Regions from separate parts of the Shewanella woodyi ATCC 51908 genome, predicted to be linked through region 1. Evidence: predicted binding sites of a transcription regulator. Region 1 holds the regulator's gene; each other region holds the start of a gene.
What was found. Region 1 encodes sigma-54, which starts transcription at its own class of promoters, with help from an activator protein. Its sites were predicted from a motif close to GTTGGCACGNNNNTNGNNT; they were not measured.
Positions count from the first base shown of each region.

Region 2: SWOO_RS07675 (LruC domain-containing protein) is a predicted target of sigma-54. The motif match lies at 2,353-2,371, and genes of this name have one in related genera.
Region 3: flgF (flagellar basal-body rod protein FlgF) is a predicted target of sigma-54. The motif match lies at 2,203-2,221, and genes of this name have one in related genera.
Region 4: fliE (flagellar hook-basal body complex protein FliE) is a predicted target of sigma-54. The motif match lies at 2,573-2,591, and genes of this name have one in related genera.

Region 1 is NC_010506.1:5,139,967-5,144,184, forward strand. It holds gene lptA (lipopolysaccharide transport periplasmic protein LptA) at 1-437, shown strand, start outside; gene lptB (LPS export ABC transporter ATP-binding protein) at 434-1,165, shown strand; gene SWOO_RS21745 (RNA polymerase factor sigma-54) at 1,317-2,798, shown strand; gene hpf (ribosome hibernation promoting factor) at 3,007-3,294, shown strand; gene ptsN (PTS IIA-like nitrogen regulatory protein PtsN) at 3,297-3,740, shown strand; gene rapZ (RNase adapter RapZ) at 3,737-4,218, shown strand, end outside.
Region 2 is NC_010506.1:1,880,680-1,884,897, forward strand. It holds gene SWOO_RS07670 (hypothetical protein) at 1-147, opposite strand, end outside; gene SWOO_RS07675 (LruC domain-containing protein) at 170-2,314, opposite strand; gene SWOO_RS07680 (hypothetical protein) at 2,475-2,969, opposite strand; gene SWOO_RS07685 (M35 family metallo-endopeptidase) at 3,035-4,117, opposite strand.
Region 3 is NC_010506.1:1,989,614-1,993,831, forward strand. It holds gene flgD (flagellar hook assembly protein FlgD) at 1-579, shown strand, start outside; gene flgE (flagellar hook protein FlgE) at 723-2,084, shown strand; gene flgF (flagellar basal-body rod protein FlgF) at 2,269-3,012, shown strand; gene flgG (flagellar basal-body rod protein FlgG) at 3,024-3,812, shown strand; gene flgH (flagellar basal body L-ring protein FlgH) at 3,823-4,218, shown strand, end outside.
Region 4 is NC_010506.1:2,006,238-2,010,455, forward strand. It holds gene SWOO_RS08210 (sensor histidine kinase) at 1-1,095, shown strand, start outside; gene SWOO_RS08215 (sigma-54-dependent transcriptional regulator) at 1,088-2,446, shown strand; gene fliE (flagellar hook-basal body complex protein FliE) at 2,665-2,997, shown strand; gene fliF (flagellar basal-body MS-ring/collar protein FliF) at 3,089-4,218, shown strand, end outside.

The DNA of each region.
Region 1 (4,218 bases):
TTGAAGTCGTTCAGGGCTCAGTTAAAATCAATGCCGATAAGCTTAGAGCCTTTACCAAAGAGGGGTCTAACGGACGTATCTTAGTCGCTACGGGGAATCCAGCAACTTACTCACAGATAATGGAAGATGGCCGTCCAGCCAACGCCAGCGCAAAAGAGATCCGCTACGAGTTATCAAAACGCACTCTTATTCTGAAGGGTAATGCGACGCTTGAGCAAGATGGTAGCCAAGTTACAGGTAATCAGATTCAATATAACATTGAAAAGCAGCAGCTTATTGCTGAAAGTACAGGTAGCGAAAGGGTCATCACCATTATCCAACCTGAAAATTACCAGGATGAGTCTAAGCCTAAAACAGATAGCAACAAAGAGACTCAACCTGAAACAAAGCCAGAGATACCTGTAGAACCTGCAGTTAACGCTCAGGAGATCGAATGAGTTCTTTGACGTTAAAGGCTGTAAACCTAGCCAAAAGTTATAAAAGTCGCGCCGTAGTACAGGACGTGAGCCTCAGTGTAAAAACAGGTCAGATTGTTGGCTTACTCGGCCCCAATGGTGCAGGAAAAACCACCACCTTTTATATGGTCGTGGGCTTAGTACAAAGTGATAAAGGTCGTATCTTTATCGATAGTGACGATCTCACATTAGATCCCATGCATCTACGCGCCCGTAAAGGGATAGGTTACCTGCCCCAAGAGGCCAGTATCTTCAGAAAGCTCTCAGTGCGCGATAATATTATGGCCGTTCTCCAGACCCGTGATGAGCTAGATAAAAATGCTCGTGAGGAGCAGCTTGAACATCTGCTGGAGGAGTTCCACATTACCCATATCAGAGATAGCCAAGGGATGTCGCTGTCAGGTGGTGAGCGTAGACGTGTTGAGATAGCTAGAGCACTGGCTGCAAACCCTAAATTTATCCTGCTTGATGAGCCCTTTGCAGGTGTCGATCCTATCTCGGTTATCGACATCAAAAAGATCATTTTACAGCTCAAAAGTCGTGGTCTTGGTGTCTTGATCACTGACCATAACGTGCGGGAAACATTGGATGTTTGTGAGCATGCCTATATTGTAAGTCATGGAAACTTAATCGCTGAAGGTACACCCGCTGAAATCTTAGACAATCAGCAAGTGCGAGCTGTGTACTTAGGTGAACAATTCAAGCTATAGTTAATCTAGAGGAGCAGTTCTCCTCTAATTTAGAAATTCTACAGCATCGTTATGATTCATTCTTATGAAGTCAATTGAGGGAGCAAAGACTCCCCAAATAGCTCCAACAGGCTTTCTCATTTTATAAGTACAAAGTAGGGAATAGCAGTACATGAAAGCGTCACTCCAGCTCAAAATGGGTCAGCACTTAACCATGACTCCCCAGCTTCAACAGGCGATACGTCTGCTGCAGCTGTCGTCACTGGAACTGCAACAGGAGATCCAACAAGCATTAGATTCCAATCCATTACTGGAGTTGGACGAAGAGCAAGTTGATGCTAACGCTGACAATAGCGATGTCAAAAACAACAGCGAAACAGACTTCAGTGCTTCTGTCGAGAAAGAGGCCGATAAAGACAGCTCGTCACTAGAAACATCCGACGCACTGAATCAAGATTCCATGCCTGAAGACCTTCCTGTCGACACCACTTGGGATGAGGTCTACACCGCAACACCAAACTCAAGCTCTGGCGCGATGCGAGATGATGACCTTCCCTTCCAAGGCGAAACCTGTGAAGGTCTATATGAGCACCTAGAGTGGCAAAAAAACTTAACCCCATTTTCTGATAATGACTTAGCCATCGCGACAGCCATTATTGATGCGATCGATGAGCGTGGCTACCTCACGCAAAGTACCGATGATATCTTAGAAGCCATGGGCGATCCTGAGATAGAGCTCGATGAAGTTGAAGCGGTGCTTAAGCGTGTTCAGCACTTTGATCCTATCGGTGTTGCAGCCCGTGACCTCAGTGAATGCCTGTTTATACAGCTAGCTCAATATGCCAACACAACACCTCATATCGACAATGCCCGATTACTGATTAAAGAGCACCTTGATCTAATTGCAGGCCGTGACTTCCGCCTCTTAATGCGTAAAACCAAACTTAAAGAGGATGATTTAAGGCAAGCCATTGAACTGATTCAAACCCTAAATCCACGTCCTGGACTGGCCATCAACCCAAGTCGGGATGAGTATGTTATTCCAGATGTCACTGTGATTAAAAAGAAAGGGCGCTGGATTGTTGAACTCAACCCAGACTACATGCCAAAAATTAATGTGAATCAGCATTACGCTTCCATGGCTCGCAGCACGAAAAACCAAGCTGACAGTCAATTTATCCGTGGGCATTTGCAGGAAGCTAAGTGGTTTATCAAGAGCTTAGAGAGTCGTAACGATACTCTTTTAAAGGTCTCAAATTGCATCGTCAAGTTTCAACAAGGCTTCTTCGAATATGGTGAAGAGGCGATGAAACCTATGGTGCTAAATGACATAGCTGAAGAAGTTGAGATGCATGAATCGACCATCTCCCGTGTCACAACCCAAAAATATATGCATACCCCAAGAGGCATATTTGAGCTGAAATATTTCTTCTCCAGCCATGTGGGTACCGACGATGGCGGTGAGTGTTCATCAACAGCTATCCGCGCCTTCATTAAAAAGTTAGTGGCGGCAGAGAACCAACAAAAGCCTCTCAGTGATAGCAAGATGGCCCTTCTTCTTGCAGAGCAGGGCATTAAGGTGGCGAGACGAACCATAGCCAAGTACCGTGAGGCCATGTTGATCCCGCCATCGAATCAAAGAAAGAGTTTATAAGATATTTGAAAAGTGAATATATTGAGGTTGGTCATTGTGACGTAAAGTCTGTAAGTTCACGACATGCTAGATCCTGAATATAGAAGTGAGCTGGATATATATCCACACAGGATGCGGTGTTTCGAAGTAGCTTGAATATTTAAATGCAGTGTAAACCTCAAATCAGCGAGCGCGTTTTTAACACAAACGAATCTGAAGGAGTATCTCTATGCAAATAAACGTAACAGGTCATCACATCGAAATTACCACATCGCTACGCCAATATATTGAAGAAAAGTTTTCAAAGCTTGAACGACATTTCGATCAGATCAATAATGTGCACGTTATTTTGAATGTTCAAAAAATGCAGCAGAAAGCAGAAGCCAAACTCCATCTTGCTGGAGGTGAGGTTTTCGCCGCGTCACAACATGCGGATATGTATGCAGCAATAGACTCCCTGATTGACAAGCTCGACCGTCAGGTAATTAAACATAAAGAGAAGCAAACAAAACACTAACGATGGAATTAAGCACCATCCTGCAGCCGGAGTGCACAACTTGCGCCACTCCGGGCAGTAAGAAAAAGGTACTGGAACTTATCAGCGATCTTGCCGCTGTCCAGTACCCAAGCCTTTCCTCTCAAGAGATTTTTGAAAGTCTTTTAGCTAGAGAGAAAATGGGCAGCACAGGTATAGGTAACGGTATAGCGATTCCACATGGAAGGTTAACCAATATTAGTCAGCCCGTTGCGGTACTCATTAAGTGCGAAGAGCCTATCTCTTTCGACTCAATTGATAAACAGCCGGTCGATATACTATTTGCACTATTAGTTCCAGCTGATCAATGTGAACAGCACTTAAGCACCCTGTCGGCGATGGCAGAGAAGCTTAATGACAAGCTAATTTTAAAGCAGTTACGAAAAACACAAGACGAGTCAGAACTTTATCAGGTGATCACCCAATGAAACTGGTTATGGTATCCGGTCGTTCCGGATCAGGAAAATCTGTCGCCCTCAGGGTTTTAGAGGATCTCGGATACTATTGTGTCGACAATCTTCCTCTGCCTCTTATGGATACGCTATTGGAACAACTCAAAGATAGCACAGAGCTTGTTGCTATCAGTGTTGATGTCCGTAATATGCATGAGACAGAACTAGATAAACAGCTTTCAAACCTACCTGAAGGGACTGAGCTACTAAGCTTTTTCCTAAATTCAAGCGACGAAGTTCTCCTCAAGCGTTACAGCGAAACCCGTCGTCTCCACCCTCTTTCGAGAAGTAAAACTTCACTTAAAGAAGCGATAGATCATGAGCGGATACTGCTAGAGCCAGTCTCTAAACTCGTTGATCACTATATCGACACCTCTAATCTCAATATTTACGATCTTAGTAATCAGGTCAGAGAGATATTATTAGGTAGTGTAGATAAAGAGCTAGTCATTAA
Region 2 (4,218 bases), 2.7 Mb from region 1:
CCCCGTTGTCGCAGCAGGAGCAGAGCTTTCATCTCCTCCGCCACCTCCACATGCTGTTATGCTTGCAAATAGCAGGACGAGTAAGCATGTTTTGCCAGTCTCAATGCAAGATATTAATGCTTTGATAAGATCATTGAATGTTGTCATTTCTATCTCCTTACCTTCAGGATTAATCTTGGAAGATCAATTGTGAATTGGCATTTTGGTACCAATTTTTATTGGTATCGCCTGTACTATCTGCCGCAAAATCGAGAAACTCTGGGTAGGTAACATCTAGCCTTTGCCTCTCTGCTGGGTGTTGCCAAGTTTCAGGGATCTCTAATGCCCAGCTCATCCCATTTTCATTAAGGAAGTACTGCCCAGAAGCTGGATCTGATCTGTCTTCTCTTGCACCAAAGTAGGCGGTGGAAAACTTATCGGTCGGCGCTTTATTTTTCAGGTGAATTTCAAGTTTACGTCCGGGCAGTTCACCAACCACATTCTTGGCTGCTAAGCCATGATCGGTACCTGGAGTTGCAAAGATGAATGGGTCGTAGGGGAACTCCGGCATATCCTCAACTGCCACAGCATTTTCAAAAGGCACTCGCATCTTCCATGTAGTGCGGTAGGTTGTCCCACAGCCAGCCTCAGTTCTCAGGTAGTTACAACCTGTCGCTAAGCTAATATGATCCCAGAGATCTTGGGTGAAGATGAGCACGGCATTAGTCTGCCCTGATTCAAGTGGCGACGTGCTTTGAGCGACCTCATCGATACTCCACTCGATTGCATTCTCTTTTATATTGCCCATGGCGATATCATGAAGTTGAATGGCAAAGCCGTTATGATAGGCTGCCCCCATTGCGGCTAACTTAGCCTCAAACTCCACCCTGATCACTTGGCCACTCTTGATATACTCAATCAGTCTGAGGTTAAAGATGACATCGTTCATGTCATAATCTTCCTGATCTGGGTAGAGATCTTCATAAGCGACAGAGGTGTATCCTGAAGATGAGGGATAGTAATTTATGGTGACTTGAGCTTCGGTGACGGTAACTGGATAATCTTCAACCTCACCATCCCCCACGCCGCCTGTTGGACCAATATCTGCTAAGCTGCTATAGCGAAATCTAGCCCATGTTTGTCCCGCTTTACCCCAAGTTGGTACATCTAAATTTACGGTGTTACTGCCTGGGGAAAGTGCCTGGCCGCTGATAGCTCGCTCGTCATCATCGAACACACCATTACCATTCCAGTCGAACCAAGCATTGAGATAACCGCCAGAACCAGTAGCTGTTACTAGAATGACGGCTGACTCACCTAGCTCAAAGCCGGTAGGAAAGCTCACACCATCTTCATCATCGTTGCCATCACTGCTGTCGTCGGATAAGGGGGTAGGGTATCCACTGGACTCATTATCGACACCGGAGCCAAGATAAAAGTCATCGATAATTGAGTGTCGTGCACCGTTTGAGGACATCAAGGTTTTATAGCTGTCAGGGGCGTCACCAAAATCGACACTATCACCTACAGGTATATCAGCAAGGGCGCAGCGTGCGCCGTCGTTACTTGAAGAAGAGGGACCATAAGCGAAAAGCTCTCCGCTAGGCTCTGCACCACTCATGTCGACACGATAGATTTTACCGTCGCTATTGTTACTGATATAGAGTGTGCCGTTAAGATCAAAAAACTGCGCCCCAAAGGTGAAGTTTGAACCAGAGGAGACCAGAACTGTGCCTAGGTTAGTTGAGGCTGCGGTGACTGGATCAATCTGCAGTAAATTACCATTGGAACCATTACTGACAGCATAGATATAACCATCGGTTGGATGGAACGCAAAGTCGGTAATATTGTAACTCGCATTGGCTTTACTGCCACTGACTAAGGTCATGGTGTAATTATTGGGATCATCTAGAGGAATGGTAAATAAGCCTTTGTTTTTCTTATACCCATACCAAACATTCTCATCAATGGCGATATCACCGACAAAGAAGTTTCCTGCTGCAGCTGCATCAGCATCTTTCGTGACGGATAGTGGATTAATTTGGTAGTCACTACCTGTTTTTCCTAGTGTGGCACTTTGATAATCCCAACCATAGATATAGTTATCATGGTAGTTAAATCCAACACCATTATAGGATTTCGTGGTTCCCATATCGGCAGAGGATTCTACATAGCTACCTGTTGATAGTTCTACTGAATATGCTTTGGGGGCTGATGAAGGAGTTTGTATGATAAAGGCTTGAGTGGGACACTCCTCAAACTCCGTAGCCCAACTGTTGCCTTGGTAAAGTAAGATTCCACTCGTGATCAATATCAGATTTTTTATATTTCTCATTGGGCTTCCTTAATCCATTAACCTAAGTGACTAATGGATAGCAGGGTTTGTGCCAATAATTTTTTACTTTAAATACATGTGGTTATATTTTTTGTTGTTTTTGGTTATGCGGGCATTCGCATACTGCAAGCCAAGTTGCAGATTGACATCAATGCATCTGCTATAGGTGTTTTTCATGTCTGTTTATTAAGTTAATCCGTATTTTTGGGCATGTGAGTTCAAGACTGCTGTTTTCAAGCTGACTTTTTGTTAAAGGAGTGAGCAAGATGGGGGATATCTCGACTGTGTATTCTCCGTTATTCAATCTAAAAGCTTGAGCTAGTTCTAGCTCAACCTGAACGTTCTCTCCTGCTTTGAGAATTAAGTAGTCCTCTTTGTTAGGTTCTCCTCTTTTCATCAATGCACCTTCATAGGGAATTTGAACTCCTTTATGCGTGATGTGTATAAACTCACTGAACCAAGCGTCGAATGGTGTTTTCCATTGGAGAAACTTCCAAGGTTGCTCGCTTGGATTATGGAGGGTAAAGAGGAGCTTTGCCTCATTACCATGCTGTGAGAGCTTGCATTGAGGGAACATGATCGCTCCTGCTTTGGCTGGTAGTGGTGACAGGTAGAGAGATGAAGCCGCCAGCATTAAAATGATCACTTTTTTCATATTAGGCTCTGCGGTTAAAAAAGGGCAGAAAGCTCTGCCCAAAGACAAGTAAACTTGAGTGTAACTTAATTTAAGTTTGGTGTATTTTCCGCGAAGTATTCGTGACTATCTGCATTTTGAATCGCTTGCGCAGGATCGCTTATTGCTAACGCTTTGGCACCACTTTGACCGTAAACGATATCATCAGTGCCGGCGACTACATTAAAGTGACTCATCTCATGGATGATTGTACCACCTTTAGAGTCTGTTCCTGTGGTAGGAGCCGACCAAAAAGCACGGCACATATAAATTTTATAGGGTTGAGTTGGGTAGACATAAGCGAAGTACCTCTTCTTACAGCTACAGTCAATAGTCAATGGTTCGTTGTTAAGCGCACTGTCTATTTTGCTGAAGTTATTGCTGACAGTGTTCCAGCGAGATGAGCTGTAATTACCAAACCAAGTGTTGTAGCGCGTTGAGCTTGAGTTATTACCGTTCAGGTGCTGGTTGGCATCAGCTGACATACCTTTTGCGGCATCTAAACCTGCCAGAATGTCAGTTTTTTGTGAGTTACTACAGCGACCTGTAAAGGTGACACCATCCACTTCTCCACCACCATCTCCTCCACCCGGTTTACCCTTTTTTGTGCCTTGTTTTAGTTCACGTCCCTCAAGGTAGAAACTTGTCGGCTGGGAATGTATACCCTCAACTCCCAAACGTGCTAGTTTTTTAGCTTGCCCTGGATTAGGAGCAAAGAGCTGCAATGAACTGACATCGTAACTGATCTCATACTCTGCTGTTGAGCTCATATCATAAAGAGAAGATAACTCTACGTCATAGGAGATACTCTCGCCTGATTTTAACTTGATGTAGTCATTTTTTGTTGGTGCTTGACGTTTGTAGTGTGCGCCTAAGTATGCTCGCTCTTCACCATTAGCTGTGACTTTAAACAGTGCTTCCTCTACGCCATCTGCAGCCGTATACCACTTTAATACTTTTACTGGAATATGTTCTTCATTGGTTAATGTGACTTTTACAACGACATTATCACTGCTTTTATAGTCCTGCTGGCTCATCTCGAGTGTTGCATTTATGCCATCGGCATAAGCGGAACTACTGATTAGTGCTGCTGTGACAGCAATGGCGCTCAATGCTTTTTTTGTATTCATTGATTTATCCTCAAGGTGTTATTTACATTTGTATTTATTTTGTTTGTTTTGTGTTTTGTAAATGTTTCGAGTGAAGTTTAATCAGATATATTTTTAAAAGG
Region 3 (4,218 bases), 2.8 Mb from region 1:
CTATTAAGTCAGCAGTTGTCGATGCAAGATCCGTTCAAGCCTGTTGATAATGATCAGATGATCGCTCAGATGGCATCATTTTCTACGGTAGACGGCATTAATAACCTTAATGATGAGATTGTTAACCTTAATACTGTGATGACCTCGAGCCAAGCGCTGCAGGCATCAGGCTTAGTTGGGCAGAAGGTGTTGATCCCATCTGATACTGGGCATGTTTCAGCCGAAGGCCGAGAGCTTAAAGGGATCATCAGTACCCCTGAAGCTATCGAAAGTATCACGGTACGTGTTGAAGATGACAAAGGACAGTTAGTTAAATCGTTTACGGTTGATGGCAGTGCTGGCGGCAACGTGGATGTGGCATGGGATGGACTTGATAAAAATGGCGAGCCAGTTGCCGACGGTAACTACTCCATCAAGGCGTCAGGCAAAGTTGATGGTAAGAGTGAAGAGCTAGCCGTATCTACCTATGCCCACGTGACCAGTGTTTCACTCGGTACGGCAAGCACGGGTGCCATTCTTAACTTACGTGGCGTTGGTGGTATTAAGATTGGAGATGTATTAGCTGTCGCTGAAAGCTAATTCAAATAACAAACTTGTCTGCATAGTGGGTGAGTTTAAGTAATAAATTATCCAGAACCTTAGGTTGCTGGATACTCAGTTCAAACAATGAAGTGATGGCTGGATTGTCATCATTCAGAAATGAATCGAAATCGAGGTGAATTATGTCGTTTAACATTGCATTGAGTGGTATTTCCGCTGCCCAGAAAGATCTAAATACCACAGCGAATAACATCGCTAACGTTAACAGCATTGGCTTTAAGGAATCTCGAGCTGAATTCGCCGATGTGTACGCAAACTCCATTTTTGCGAACAGTAAGACAGCGGTGGGTGGTGGTGCGACAACAAGTCAAGTTGCTCAGCAGTTCCATCAAGGTAGCTTACAGTTCACCAACAATGCCCTAGATATGGCGATTAATGGTGGTGGCTTTTTCGTTACATCAAGCAGCTTAGATTCACAAGATCACACCTTCACAAGAGCTGGGGCGTTTAAAGTCGATTCAAATAACTACTTGGTTGACTCGCAAGGTAACTTCCTACAGACATTTGGTGTCGATAAAGATGGTAACTCAACCTCGGTGAGCTTAACGACGACCAGCCCAGTTATCATTCCAGATACCGCAGGTAGCCCAAAGATGACAGATGAAATTGGGATACAGATGAATCTAAATGCGGGTGATGACACCTTAGATCCTGCCGCATTTGATCCAAACGATCGTGATACCTATAACAACTCAACTGCGGTAACCTTATATGATTCATTAGGTGAACCTCATATTATGACCACCTATTTTGTTCGTCCACCTCAAGCGGCATATACAGGTGCGAGTAATTGGGTCGCTTTCTACGCTGTCGATGGAAAGCAAGTTGACTTAGCAGGTCCAGCTGGTACTTATCAAACAGATACTACAGGTGATGGTAATGCCGATAGTAGTGGCTCTGCGACAACAGCTGGTGGCTGGAAAGGCTCGGTACTGACCTATAACGATACGGGGGCATATGTTGGTAGTGATCCTGCGGTTGTGACCACAGAGGAGCTGGGTGTTAATGGTGCCGGGGTACTCGGTCCTGGCGCCGATGGAACCCAAACTTTGGCGGTTAAATATAATAATCCAACTCAATATGCTTCAACATTTGAGGTCACTGAACTCACGCAAGATGGTACGACGGTTGGTCGTTTAACCAATGTTGAAGTGGGAGCCGACGGCCTAATTAATGCCAGCTACAGTAACGGTTCGACGGTTCCGTTGGCGAGAGTCGCCTTGGCTCGTTTTGCCAATGAACAAGGTTTGACTCAAGTTGGTAATACTTCATGGAAAGCCAGTTTAGACTCAGGGCTTGCCCTTGCTGGTGAAGCAAACAGTGGGACGTTTGGTAGTATTCGTTCATCGGCTCTTGAACAGTCGAATGTTGATTTGACGACAGAGTTAGTCGACCTTATCTCTGCTCAAAGAAACTTCCAAGCAAACTCAAGAACTTTGGAAGTGAACAATACCCTGCAGCAAACGGTACTTCAGATCCGATAGTTTCCCTAAAATAGAGGAGCGGCCTACATCGCTCCTCTTATCTTCTCTAAATCTTCTTGCTACTCCCCCTTATATTTTTACAGCCCTATTTTTATCACCGCCAATAATTTGTTCCTATTGTGGCATGTAACTTGCTGCATATTATTCATATATAGTTTTATGCGAAAGATTGACGGAGGAGCTGGTGGACAAATTACTCTACGTCGCAATGAGTGGCGCTAAGCAGAATATGAATGCTCTGGCGGTACGTGCGAATAACTTAGCCAATGCTAATACCGATGGTTTTAAAGCGGACATGGAACAAGCGCGTTCTATGCAGGCTTTTGGCGAAGGTTTGCCGACACGCGTATTTGCAATGACTGAAAATCCATCGGCAAATTTCTCCTCAGGTCCTATTAAGACAACTGGACGAGATCTGGATATTGCGATTAATGGCAGTGGATGGATAGCGGTTCAAGGGGCTGATGGTGGCGAAGCTTATACTCGCTCTGGGAGCTTAAGTTTCGATACTTCAGGTTTACTGCGTAATGACAGAGGAAACCCAATTATGGGTGATTCCGGTCCTATCGTTTTACCATTGCCGATAGAGAAAGTTGAGATAGCTCAAGATGGCATTATCTCAGTGCGTCCTTTAGGGGCGACAGCGGAAGTGATTGAAGAGGTAGGCAGGATTAAGTTAGTGAATCCTGGCGATGGAAATATGATGCGAGGAGCTGATGGTTTGTTTAGACAGATGTCAGGTGAAATTGCTCCTGCTGATCCACGTGTTGCCGTTGAAAGTGGTGCAGTGGAGGGCAGTAATGTGAATGCTGTCGATGAGATGGTGTCTTTGATTGATATACAACGTCAGTTTGAGATGCAGGTCAAGATGATGAAAACCGCAGAAGAGATGGATCAAGCATCATCTTCATTAATGCGTATTAGCTAGGAGATTATATTATGCATCCGGCGTTATGGATAAGTAAGACTGGGTTAGATGCTCAGCAAACCGATATTTCAGTTATCTCCAATAATGTGGCTAATGCCAGCACCGTTGGTTACAAAAAGAGTCGCGCAGTTTTTGAAGACCTTCTGTATCAGACTGTCAATCAAGCGGGTGGTGTGAGTGCATCAAACACTAAACTACCCAATGGATTAAATGTTGGTGCGGGAACGAAAGTGGTTGCCACTCAAAAGGTATTTACTCAAGGCAACATGCTGACCACAGATAATTCATTGGATCTGATGGTTGAAGGCCCAGGTTTTTTTGAAATTCAGTTGCCAGACGGCACCGCTGCTTATACCCGAAATGGTCAATTTACACTAGATGACACTGGGCAAATTGTGACATCAGGCTCTGGGTATGTGGTTCAGCCTGCTATCACTATTCCTGAGAATGCCACAGGCATTACAGTTTCCGCTGAAGGCGAAGTGTCGGTAAAAACAGCCGGCACAGCTGAGAGTCAGGTGGTTGGTCAGTTAACCATGTCAGACTTTATCAATCCAAGCGGGTTAGACCCCATGGGACAGAATTTATATACGGAAACCGGCGCCAGTGGTACCCCAATTCAGGGCACTGCATCTCTTGATGGCATGGGCGCTGTACGTCAGGGCGCTTTGGAAACATCAAATGTGAATGTAACCGAAGAGTTGGTGAACTTGATTGAGAGTCAGCGTATTTATGAGATGAACTCTAAAGTTATCTCGGCTGTCGATCAGATGTTGTCATACGTGAACCAGAATCTATAGAGGTCTCGCCATGAATAAATATTGGTTATGGACAGTATCAAGCTTGGTGCTGCTACCGGTATTAGCAGGTTGTGCTTCAACAGGTGGTAAACCGATTGCTGACGATCCTTACTACGCACCGGTGTACCCTGAAGCGCCACCGACTAAAATCGCGGCAACGGGATCCATGTATCAAGACAGCCAAGCTTCTAGTCTCTATTCTGATATTAAGGCTTTGAAAGTTGGTGATATTATTACTGTTATCTTGATGGAGCAGACGCAAGCCAAGAAAAGCGCTAATAATGAGATTAAAAAAGGCACGGATCTGTCCTTGGACCCTATTTATGCTGGCGGCGGCAATATCAGTATTGGAGGTCAACCTATCGATCTCAGGTATTCAGACAGTATGAATACCAAACGTGAGTCT
Region 4 (4,218 bases), 2.8 Mb from region 1:
ATACAACAGGATACGATATCCCAACACTCTCCTAAGTGGTTGGATATTGCGCCAGCAGCGAATATGTCTAATCGAATGGAGCATATTCTGCAAGCTATGCCATCGGGCATTGTTATCATAAATGGTGATGGTGTTGTTACGGACACAAATCCTGTCGCGGTGAAGCTATTAGGCTTGCCTTTGGAGGGGTTAAAGTGGATTCAGGTTATTAATCGTGCCTTTTCTCCTCAAGACGATGATGGACATGAAGTATCACTTCGTAATGGCCGCAGAGTGAAGTTAGCAATCACTCCACTAACACCTGAATCTGGCCAATTAATAGTGTTAACTGATCTGACAGAAACGCGTATTTTGCAGAAAAACTTATCGCATCTTCAGCGTCTCTCTGCTTTAGGTAAAATGGTGGCCACTTTGGCTCACCAAGTTAGAACGCCATTAACAGCTGCACTTCTATATGCTTCCAACTTAGGAAGTCCTAAATTGACGGATGTTTCCAGAAAAAGATTTCAGGGAAAGTTAGTTGATAGGCTAAACGAGTTAGAGCATCAGGTGAATGATATGCTCTTAATGGCTAAAGGCCGTCAGCAGGAGCAAGGCGAAGCGGAGCATATCTCAACGGTCATGGAAAGCGTACTCGCCAATTGCGAACCGATTGCTGAGCAGAACCGGTGTGAACTTGAATTTATAGATAGCTCGAAGAGTCCATTTCTGGCTAATTCGAGTGCGTTAAGCTCAGCAATTAATAATCTGGTTGTTAACAGCATTGAAGCTGGCTCGACAAAGGTAAAAATTCAGGGATATGAAACACAGAGCAATTTGCATATCGACATTATTGATAATGGCAAAGGGTTAGACAAGGCGATGCAGCAGAAGGTGCTTGAACCATTTTTTACCACTAAAGCACAAGGTACCGGTTTAGGTTTAGCGGTTGTTCAATCTGTTGTGGCAAATCATAGTGGAAAATTGCAACTTAGATGTGAAAAAACAAAAGGGTGTACGGCTTCATTGGTTTTCCCAAAATTATTGGGCCAAGACTCTGAAACCTTTGATAAACCCTTGGTAAAAGAAGTTGATGAAGGAGCTAAATATGTCTGAAGGTAAACTATTATTGGTCGAAGATGATCACTCTCTTCGTGAAGCCCTATTAGACACTCTTTTGATAGCTCATTATGACTGTGTGGATGTTGCTTCTGCAGAGGATGCCATTGTTAAGCTTAAACACGAGTCATTTGATATGGTGATAAGTGATGTGCAGATGGAGGGAGTGGGTGGTTTAGGCTTACTAAATTACCTTCAACAACATCACCCACAGTTACCTATGTTACTTATGACAGCATATGCAACGATAGATAATGCTGTAAATGCTATTAAGCTTGGGGCTGTCGATTATTTAGCGAAGCCCTTTGCACCAGAGGTTTTGTTGAATCAAGTCTCTCGTTATCTCAAGCCAAAATTGTGTCAAACACAACCTGTTGTTGCTGATGAAAAGAGTCTAGCGCTACTCTCTTTAGCACAGAAAGTGGCAGCTTCAGATGCTTCAGTGATGATCATGGGGCCAAGTGGTTCAGGTAAAGAGGTATTGGCTAGGTTTATTCACCAAAACAGCCCCCGTGCAGAGCAACCTTTTGTCGCGATTAACTGTGCAGCAATTCCTGAAAATATGCTTGAAGCAACTCTATTTGGCTATGAAAAAGGGGCTTTCACCGGTGCTTATCAGGCCTGTCCTGGTAAATTTGAACAGGCGCAGGGAGGAACCTTGCTACTTGATGAGATCTCTGAAATGGAGCTAGGCCTACAGGCTAAGTTACTAAGGGTACTTCAAGAGAGAGAGGTGGAGCGAATTGGCGGCCGCAAGAATATCAAGTTAGATGTGAGGGTATTGGCAACCTCAAACCGCGATCTTAAATCTATGGCAGCATCAGGTGACTTTAGAGAAGATCTCTATTACAGAATAAATGTGTTTCCTTTAGTCTGGCCTTCGTTAAATCAAAGGCCAGCAGATATACTACCACTGGCTCGTCATCTGCTGCTTAGGCATGCAACGACATCAGGGATGTCGGAGATCCCTGATTTTGAAGAGAGCGCTTCTCGTCGCCTGCTGACTCACCGATGGCCTGGTAATGTCCGAGAGTTAGATAATGTGATTCAGAGAGCCTTAATTCTCTTCACTGGCGGGAATATAACCGCCAATGAGATCATAATCGATGCGGACGAAGTGATGCTTACTCAGGATGTGAAGTGTCATACTAGCACTCAAGAGAGCTCGCTGGAGTTGGATGCACTCGGAGATGAGCTAAAAGCTCAAGAACACGTGATCATTCTAGAAACTTTGACCCAGTGTCAAGGTAGTCGTAAGCTCGTTGCTGAGAAGCTAGGTATTAGCGCCAGAACTCTTAGGTATAAAATGGCCAAGATGAGAGATGCTGGTATTCAGATCCCTGCATAAACCGATCTTTTGATTTAGCTTAGCTATGTTTATAAAAGGCACTAACTTTAGTGCCTTTTTAGTATTTATTCCCCTCCATGCACAATTTTATCTCTCTCTTTTTTGTATTTCAGCACAACTCATCTTTGTGGCAAACAAATTGCATTAGTTCTTACCAAGAATCATTTTCGTCAACTATCCGTCATTTCTACTGTTAGTCGACTGTTTGGGAGAAACCTATGCAAATCGGAGCAAACTCTTTATTGCAAGAGATGAAGTCACTGAGTGGAGAGATCCCTACAGGCAGTATCACTCCCCAGATAACGCAGCAGGTAAGAAGTACTTCAGGTAGCGATTTTGGTGAGTTGTTATCACAGGCTGTTACCAGTGTCGGTGAGTTACAAGCTAACTCTGGGGAGCTATCTTCTAGACTCGACATGGGAGACACAAGGGTTACCTTGTCTGACACTGTTATCGCGCGTGAGAAAGCTAGCGTAGCATTTGAAGCAACAGTTCAAGTGAGAAATAAACTGGTGGAAGCCTATAAAGAAATCATGAGTATGCCTGTATAATACGTTGCATTACTTAGGTTTTATCTATTTTTAGTTGGTATTTTGACCACAATGATTAATAGACAAGCAGGGATCTATTTTGAGTACAGATATGGTTGTAGGTACAAATTCCACATTGGCAAGTGATGATATTGCCGGTGGTGTTCAGGAAGAGAATAAGTCTGGTGGACTTGGCTCATTTGGTGGTGTTGATATGTTACGCCAAGTGACAATGGTGCTTGCACTTGCTATCTGTCTTGCTGTGGCTGTTTTTGTCATGTTGTGGGCCCAAGAGCCAGAGTTTCGACCATTGGGTAAAATGGCGACCGAAGATATGATCCAAGTACTCGATGTGTTGGATAAGAACAAGGTTGCTTATAAAATAGAGGGCGATGTTGTTAAAGTGCCTGAGGAGAAGTATCAAGAGGTCAAATTGATGCTTAGCCGTGAAGGGGTGGATAGCGCGTCAAACAGCACTGACTACCTGAGCCAAGATAGTGGCTTTGGTGTAAGTCAACGAATGGAACAAGCAAGGCTTAAACACAGCCAAGAGCTAAATTTAGCTAGAGCGATTGAAGAGCTACGAAGTGTCACTCGTGCAAAAGTGATTTTGGCTATTCCAAAAGAGAATGTGTTTGCCAGAAATCGCTCAAAACCTAGTGCCACTGTAGTGATTAGTGCACGCCGTGCAGGTTTAGGTCAGGAGGAGGTCGATTCGATAGTCGATATCGTTGCTTCTGCTGTACAGGGGTTAGAGCCAACACGTGTTACGGTTACCGATTCTAATGGTCGTTTGCTAAACTCAGGCAGTCAAGATGGTGTATCGGCTCGAGCTAGAAGAGAGCTTGAGTTGGTTCAACAGAAAGAGTCAGAATACCGCAATAAAGTTGAATCCATATTAATGCCGATCCTTGGCCCTGAAAACTTTACCTCTCAAGTTGATGTGAGCATGGATTTTACCGCTGTTGAGCAAACCGCAAAACGCTTTAATCCAGATTTACCAGCGCTTCGCAGTGAGATGACGGTAGAGAATAGTTCTAACTCAGGTGCGATAGGCGGCATACCTGGTGCTTTGAGTAATCAGCCTCCAATGGAAGCGAACATTCCTCAAAATGCATTAGACGGTGAACAGAGTGAAGCAAATAAGAACCCTGGATCCTCTCATAAAGAAGCAACTCGTAATTTTGAATTAGACACCACCATCAGCCATACCAGACAACAGATAGGTGTTGTTAGACGTGT